2 regions of the Alcaligenes parafaecalis genome follow, and region 2 is predicted to be linked to the other one. Evidence: riboswitches for the same ligand, from Rfam matches in the RefSeq annotation. Region 2 holds a riboswitch; the other holds the start of a gene.
The links. A riboswitch is a leader RNA that binds a small molecule or an ion and turns the genes downstream of it on or off. The one in region 2 is predicted to bind thiamine pyrophosphate.

Region 1 (4,211 bases), 250 kb from region 2:
TACCAATCACGCGTACTTGCGTGTTTGCACTTTTGACCACAAAGCGGTGATCGCCTTGCGGGGCGACCTTGAAGAAAGCCTCGCCTTGCAGCAGCTCCAGACTGCGCTCATGGGGGCTGTATTCCACTTCCAGCGTGCTGTTCTGATTCAGGCTGACCACACTGCCATCGGGCAAGGTAATGTCGCGTTGTTCTGCCTGTGCCGTTTCCACATGCTGGGTGTATTGCGGGCTGTGCTGATACCAATACCAAGTGGCAATTCCCAGGGTGGCACAGAAGCTCAAGGCACCACCCACTACGGGTCGCCAATGCAGGCCCAAGCGATCACGCCACGTTGTTTTGGGACGGGGAGCGTGTACAGCGGTGGTCTTGCTAGAGGCCTTACTGACCGGAGGGGCAGGCCGCTTCACCTGATCGAACATCGTCCAGGTCTGGCTGATGGCTTCATAGGCCTGTTGATGGCGTGGGTCCTGCTGCAACCAATGCTCAAAAGCGATCTTGTCTTGCGCGGTCCAGTGCTCGCTGTCTTGCTGACGCGTCAACCAGTCCGAGGCCGCTTCGTAAAACAGGGCGACTGATGGATCATGACTCATCGTCTGTTTCCTTGGAAGAGAGCATGGACAGGGCGTGTTCGGCCGAGTAGTCCATCCGCAGACGGCAATAGGCCACGGTTCTGGAGATATATCGGCTGACCAGGGCGCGGGAAATCTTCAATTTCAGGGCAATTTGTTCGTAAGTCAGGTGGTCGAAACGGTGCAGCGAAAACGCCTCGCGTTGTAGCTCCGGCAGTTCTTGCAAGGCTTGCTCGATACGGCTCAAACATTGCAAGTGTTCGGTACGTTGTTCGGGATTGCTGGCGCTGTATTGGCTGGGGGCTTCATTGTCTTGCGTTTCATCGTCCAGCGATATCATGGCCGGGCTGCGGCTTTGCTTATTGCCCGTTTCGCGCACGATATTAATGGCAATCTGCGTCAGATACGCCTTGGTATTGTCCGGGGCCTGCGTGTTGCTGGACGCCGACCAGCGTGCAAAGGATTCCTGCGTGACATCCTCTGCATCAGCTTCATTGCCCAGCTTGCGTTTCAGGAAACGGAATAAGGGCAGGCGCAGCTTCAAATAGGCCTGCTCCAGCAGTTCATCACGTGTGCTCATGAGTGAGTCAGCACAGGTGTGTCGTCCACTGGCAAACAGACGTTTGCACAGCAGAAGACGGTCGAGAAAGACAAAGCGGCAAGAGCAAACATAAGGGGCAGACAGCGGCGCAGGACAGAGACAGGAATGAATAATAGCAATTATTCTCATTTACGACATTGCCAACTTGCTGAACCTTGACGCTGAACAGGCCCCCAGAATGGGTCTTTGTCGGTGTATCTGAACCGCCTTTATTTCACGGCCAAGCTTGCATTCTGCTCCCACAGTGCATGGAAATGATGAATGGGACCTTGGCCTAAACCGACCTGTAACTGGTCAGCCGCTGCGATGGCACCATTCAGGTATTTTTTGGCCAGACCTACCGCTTCGGGCACGTTTCTGCCCGGTAGCAGGGCGGCAATCGCAGAGGACAAGGAGCAGCCCGTGCCATGTGTATTACAAGTAGGAATGCGGGGTGTCTGAAAGACATGGCGCTGGCTCTGGCCCTGGCCCTGGAGTAAATCCACACTGTCCGGCCCATCCAGATGGCCGCCTTTGAGCAATACCCATTTGGGTCCCAGCAAGCACAGCTCGTGTAGATAGGCGTGCATGTCTGCCAAGGAAGCAGGTTCCGGTTTTTGCAGCAGATCACCTGCTTCGGGCAAGTTGGGGGTCAACACGGTACACAGGGGCAGCAGCTTGTCGCGCAGGACAGACACGGCTTGGGGGCTCAGCAATCGATCGCCACTTTTGGCGACCATCACCGGGTCCAGAACAATCGGGCAGTCCAGTCCTCGGCGTTGCAGGCGATCTGCAAGAGCTTCGGCAATGCCGACATTGGCAATCATGCCGATCTTGATGGCATCCACTCGCACATCATCAAAAACCGCGTCTAGCTGCTCGGCCACAAAGTTCGGTTCCAGCGCGACAAAACGCCGAACCCCCTGCGTGTTTTGCGCGACCACGGCGGTAATGACACTCATGCCGTAGGCACCCAAGGCATACATGGCTTTCAGATCAGCCTGAATACCGGCGCCGCTGGTGGGATCGGTGCCTGCAATACTCAAAACATTGGGAATCATGCGCGGCCTGCCTGTTCAGGGGAGGCCAGGGTGGCCGCAATAGCGTCGACAGGGAAGGGGGAGTGGTCAGACGACAAGATAGCAACTCCTAGTCAAGGATAGCCATACGGCAGCAAGCGGCGAGCAGGTCAGTACCCGTCCCTTCGCCGGCATGACCCGGATCAGGTTCAACGGGTCACTGCGGTGCAATCTGGCCAGGCAGTTTCTCAGCCTGCTCACCAGGCTCCCCTCGGATTGGAACATCGTTTCCTTAAAAACGATCTGGGCGAGTATACCTGTGTTCGGTCTACAACTCCTCCGTCAGGAATTGCGTTCGCCCAAGCCAATATCTTCCAGCACCCGTTCACCAGATTTAAAGCTGGTTGCGGTAAATGGCAGGGGTTTGCCCAAAGCTGCGGCGGAACAGGCTGATAAAGGCGCTGGGGCTGGAGTAACCCAGATCGTAGGCAATGGTGGCCACCGGAATACCGGCTGCCAGCATTTCCAGGGACCGCATCAGACGGGCGCGTTGTCGCCAGGCGGTGAAGGTAAAGCCGGTTTCTGTCACAAAGCGACGGCTCAGGGTACGCAGGCTGACAGCGGCCCAGTCCGCCCAATGTTCCATCCCCTGATTGTTGCTGGGGTCGGCAATCAGGGCACGGGCAATGCGCTGTAGCCGAGGATCTTGTGGCAGGGGCAGGCCAAATGGCTCAATCGGCAAATTGCGGATTTCATCCAGAATAACGGCGGCAATATGCGCTTGTACGTCAGGTAAAGGGGTGGCCGGGACCAAATCCCAGGAGCAGGCTCGCAAGACGGATTCGCGCAGCAGGCCTGAGGTACGCAGGGTGCAGGCTTGTTGGGGCAGGTCGGAACAGGCAGCTTCATCCACATAGACGCTCCAGCCGTGAAAGGGGCCGTGTGACTGGCCTGAGTGCAGCACATGCGGTGGCAGCCAGACCGCATGGATGGCGGGGACTACCCAGACAGCATCTTCCACGCCTACGGACAGCAGGCCACGCAGAGACCCGAACAGTTGTCCGCGTGCATGTTGATGCGGTCGGGAAGACAGCTCCGAGTCGTGATTCCCCATCACCGCAAACAGAATGGGATCCTGGGGGAAATTCAGAAAATCATGCAGACCAATCTTGCGTTCAGGCATGGCGTAATTTTGTTATTCATTGACCGACATAGTGTACAGCCGCCAAAACCTTTCTGCTTACACTGAAAGCCTTGATCCATAAGGAGCGACTGATGCAAGCACAAGACATTCTTCCCGACCATGCCAATGAAGTTCACATTGGCGGCACGACTATCCGCAAAGGAACGGTTGGCGCGTTTTTGCATAATGCCGCCGTGTTGCGCCAAGCAGAGCTTGGTGACGCACAACGTCAGCAGGCGTTGAACGATATTCTGACTGCTTTACCTGCCCTGAAAGCACTGGGCTTGTTTGATGCCTTGCAGATTCGAGATCCACAATTGCGTGATTTTGTGGAGTCCCGGCTGTGATGAAACATGAGGGCGCAACCGTCCGACCGTACTTGTTGCGCGATATTGCCTGGCTGTATGTGCCTAGCGGTTTGATGCATGCCTTTGGGGGCGCACCCCGTTCAGGCGCTCGTCGCTTTGACGTGGGCTGTCTTTATTGATCGCAAGGAGAAGTCATGCAAGTGGATGACAGCCAGTTTCCATTGGTGTTTTTAAGAGAGCACGACCAGACGCAAACGCCACAACAAACCCAGGCTCAGTTGGAGGCCTTGTTGAACCGGGGGCAGCGCTTTGTCTTGTTGACGGAACGTCTGGGTGGTGAGGATCAGGCCCAGGCAGAAAGCCATGAGGAACGCAAGCAACGGGCTTTGTTCTTCAAACAGAATAAGCAGCGTTTGAAGGACTTATGCGCTGGTATGGTTCTGATCAGCAAAGGGCGGGCGATTCCGGCAGCGGCTCGCTTGGCACAGCAAACCTTGGGGCGGGTGTTAGGGCTACGTTTTGCTTTTGTCGTGGACGAGGGCGAAGCCCG
Region 2 (4,211 bases):
AACAGCAGCACAAGGGCAGGGACAGGGCGCGGCCGCTGTGGTGGCGCAAGCCGGTAAAGAGGGGGGCGGATTGTTGCCCGCAGGCGCGGGTTTGTTTCCGGACTCAGGCTTGGGTGAGGGCCAAGGGAAAGGCAGTCATGGTCTGGATCTGGACGGTTTGGGCGACAGCATCGATGTGGTCATGAACGATCAATCCGTGAGCTTTCGCATTAACAGCGAACTTCTGTTTACGTCTGGCGGCGCGGATCTGGGCCTGGAAGGTTTGACGGTATTGCGTCAATTGGCGGCTGTGCTGCAAAAGTCCCAACATCCGGTGGTGATTGAAGGGCATACGGACTCGGTGCCGATTCGCAGCTATCGCTATCCCTCGAACTGGGAGCTGTCAGGCGCACGAGCAGGCAGCGTGGTGCGTTATATGGAAGCCAATGGTGTAGGCAGCTCGCGGTTGAGTGCTGTAGGTTATGCCGATACCCGGCCTTTGGGAGACAATGAAACCTCGCAAGGGCGGGCAAGTAATCGACGGGTGGAGATTATTGTGCAGATCCCGCAAACACAGGCGGAACCTTCAGTAGAGACACCTTAAAAACAAAACCCCGGTTTGCGACATGCAAACCGGGGTTTTTGTTTTGGCCTTGATTCAGCGGCGTGGGGTTTAATCCAGCACGCGGGTCGAGGAGGCCAGGGTGCCCAAATCAAACTTGGGCAGATGACGGCGCAAAGGCATGATCAAAACGCTGATGATTACTGGCACAATGGCCGCCAGCAAGAACGACTCCAGCAAGTAATCCATCGGCCCATTTGGGCGAGGAAATACTGCCAGACCGGCAACCAGACCACCGATTGTGCTGATCGTGGCGGTAAAGCCATCGTAGCGGCGGCTGTATAGACCAAAGAAAACCGGGAAGGCGGCTGCCGAGCATAGCAAGTCGGCCAGCAGGAACAAGTACAGCACGCTGAAACCCTGCGCCGAGGCATAGAGTACGGGGATGGAGCAAATCCAGATCAGGGAGCGGGACAGGCTCATCATTTGGGCTGTATTGCGATGCGGCATGATGCGGCCCAGGTCCACGGCTATCAGGCTGGAGACGGCGCTGATGGCGGTGTCTGCACTGCTCATGACCAGCGACAGGCCCAGTGGAATCAGCAGCACCAGGAACCAGACGGGCACATGCGGCAAGATCACATTGAACAAGGCCACGGAGCTGTCACCGGGTGAGCCCAAACCGACAAAGGCCAGACCAAATAAACCCATCAGGAAGATGAAGGGGGCAACAAACAAGCCTCCCAGCAAAAAGCCTCGACGCATGGATTTGGTGTCTTTGGCGGCATAAATACGCTGCCAGTTGCCTTGGTGGAACAGGCCGGTCAGCAGGATGGCTACAAAGAAGGTGAGCCCAGCTTTGATACCGACGGGATCGCTCAGCTCAATCAGGCGCGGAGCTTCCAGTTTCACGCTGTCAAACAACTGTACCGGGCCACCAACGGCTTGCCAGCCAAACATCACGATCAGGAACAACATGGGCAGGATCACGAACATCTGTACCTTGTCGGTAAAGATGGAGGCCCGCAGCCCGCCGTAGGAGGTATAGATCAGGGTAGCCAACAGCACAATGCTGGCGGTGACCCAGAGAGGAATAGGGGCAATCAAGGTGATCATCTTGGACATGGCAGTGATTTCAGCCGTCATGGAGATGAACATGTAAAACAGCATGATGACCAGGGTCAGCGCATACATGGGACGGCCGTAGCGGGCGATCACAAATTCGCTCAAGCTGTGGCCGCGTGGCAGCAATTCACGCATGCGCTTGCCCAGCGGAATCATGGCCAGACGAGGCGACATGGAACCAATGGCATAGCCAATGACAGCGCTTAAACCGCCCCAGGTGGCCGCCTGGGCTGGCGAGAACAGAATCCATGCGCCCAACGAGGAAGCCAATAAAGTCAGAATGGTGGCGACGGAGCTTTGACTATTGCGGGCCACTACAAAGTCTTCAAGTGAGTTTTTATAGTGGCGGGCGTACAGCACGCCGGCCAAGGAAAAAGCGGCAGAAAAAACGATCAGCCACAGAAGGGTGGCGGTTTGGTCCAGCATGAGATCTCCCCAAAAGCCTGCTGAACAGGCACAAACCGGCCCAGTTGGCAGGGAGCCAAGACAGGGCGCAGAAAAATGGAGGGATTGAAATGGGGCTGTGAGCTTGTGAATGCGCCACACAGAGACGTGCGGGCAGGCTGCCAGGCCGCGTTTCCTTTCCCTTCGCCGGCATGATCCGGATCAGGTTCTAAGGGTTACCGCAGCAATTGCGGAGTCTCAGCCCGTTAAGGACTCCCCCAGGAACAGGCTAGAAGAGTAGGAGAGCTTCCTTCAAATGTCAATAATACGGTTTGCTGCAATTTATGCTATGGTCTGGCTGCGGCACGGGGTGTCCTTCATGCAAGGGCTGAGATAAAACCCGTCGAACCTGATCCAGCTCATACTGGCGAAGGGATGTCCGAAACCATAGCCCTGCGTCCGAACTGGGCCGACATCCTCGCCGAATTTTTGCAAGGAATGTCATGTCTGTGGAACACGTCTCGGAACTCTCCCAACAATTGGTCCTGGTCACCGGCGGCGCACGCGGCCTGGGGGCTTGCCTGGTGCGCGCCTTTGCACGTCAAGGCGCCAAAGTTGTCATCAATTACCTGAAAAGTGAAGCAGCCGCCCAGGCGCTGGCGGACGAGTTCCCGCAGCAATGTCTGGCCGTACAAGCGGATGTGACGGATGCGGCTTCGGTGCAGGCTTTGTTTGCCAAGGCCCAGACGCATTTCGGCCAGCCTGTCACCACAGTCGTCAATAACGCTTTGCCTGAATTTTCTTTCAACGGCGATGCCCGTCCCCATGCTGATACTCTGACATGGGCACAGTTGAATCAGCAGTTGGAAGGCATTGTGGGTGGCGCCTTGAACACCACGCAAGCCGCCTTGCCCGGCATGAAGCAGGCCGGTTTTGGCCGCATCATCAATATCGGCACCAATCTGTTCCAGAACCCCGTTGTGCCGTATCACGACTACACCGCGGCCAAAGCCGCCTTGTTGTCCATGACACGCACCCTGTCGCACGATCTGGGGCCAGATCAGATCACCGTGAATATGATTTCCGGCGGTTTGTTGCGCACTACTGATGCCTCCTCGGCCACACCGGAAGCGGTCTTTGATTTGATCGCCGCCAGCACACCGCTGCGTCGTGTGACCACGCCAGAAGAATTTGCGGATGCGGCTCTGTTTTTCGCAGGCCCGTGGGCACGTGCAGTGACAGGTCAGAACTTGGTAGTTGACGGTGGATTGGTGAAAAACGGATGAGGCAGTTGCACTTCAATTTGTTCATTATGGGCTGCGGGCATCACAAAGCAGCATGGCGTCATCCCGATTCGCAGGTAGAGCGTTTAGGCGATGTACGGTTTTACGAAGAACTGGCCCAGATAGCGGAACGTGGCAAGCTGGATGCCATTTTCTTTGCGGATGGCCAGGCCAGCGATAATGTTTCGGACGGCCCGCGCTGGTTTCTGGAACCCTTGACCATGATGGCCGCGCTGGCGCGAGCCACCGAGCGTATCGGCCTGATCAGCACTGTCTCCAGTACCTTCTATACCCCCTTTGTGGCAGCGCGCATGTTGTGTTCGCTGGATCATGTGTCCAAGGGACGGATGGGCTGGAATGTGGTGACCTCCATGTTTGATGCCGAGGCGCGTAATCACGGTTACGAAGCCATGCCCGATCACGCCTGGCGTTATGCGCGGGCGGAAGAGTTTGTTGATACCGCACTGCAACTGTTCGACTCCTGGAGCGATAGCGCTTTGGTGATGGACAGACAGGGCGACTACGCCAAGGTTGATCAGGTTCGCCAGATCCTGCACAAAGGTGATCACTTCCTGGTGGATGGCCCCTTGACCTTGCCGCGTTCGCCTCAAGGTCAGCCCGTGCTGTTCCAGGCTGGTGCGTCTGAACAAGGCCGGGATCTGGCCGCCCGTAAAGCCGAGGCAATTTACGCCGTGGCTTACGACTTGCCCTCTGCCCAGTCCTATTACCGCGATATCAAACGACGTGTACGTGAAACTGGCCGCGGCGTGGATGTGCCTGTGATGCCCGGTTTGGTGACCTATGTCGGCTCTACCATGGAAGAAGCACGTCGCAAACAGCGCGAGCTGGACGAGCTCTTGCCCGCCGACACGTCCTTG

Region 1: another riboswitch for thiamine pyrophosphate. It lies ahead of thiD (bifunctional hydroxymethylpyrimidine kinase/phosphomethylpyrimidine kinase); the one in region 2 lies ahead of OSH09_RS03410 (3-oxoacyl-ACP reductase).

What each region holds. Positions count from the first base shown of each region.
Region 1 is NZ_JAPKNA010000001.1:476,131-480,341, forward strand. It holds gene OSH09_RS02195 (FecR family protein) at 1-592, opposite strand, end outside; gene OSH09_RS02200 (RNA polymerase sigma factor) at 582-1,151, opposite strand; gene thiD (bifunctional hydroxymethylpyrimidine kinase/phosphomethylpyrimidine kinase) at 1,382-2,212, opposite strand; TPP riboswitch at 2,334-2,452, opposite strand; gene OSH09_RS02210 (AraC family transcriptional regulator) at 2,565-3,353, opposite strand; gene OSH09_RS02215 (hypothetical protein) at 3,446-3,700, shown strand; gene OSH09_RS02220 (hypothetical protein) at 3,697-3,840, shown strand; gene OSH09_RS02225 (hypothetical protein) at 3,856-4,211, shown strand, end outside.
Region 2 is NZ_JAPKNA010000001.1:727,330-731,540, forward strand. It holds gene OSH09_RS03400 (OmpA/MotB family protein) at 1-583, shown strand, start outside; gene OSH09_RS03405 (sodium:solute symporter family protein) at 653-2,092, opposite strand; TPP riboswitch at 2,232-2,340, opposite strand; TPP riboswitch at 2,407-2,503, shown strand; gene OSH09_RS03410 (3-oxoacyl-ACP reductase) at 2,554-3,336, shown strand; gene OSH09_RS03415 (LLM class flavin-dependent oxidoreductase) at 3,333-4,211, shown strand, end outside.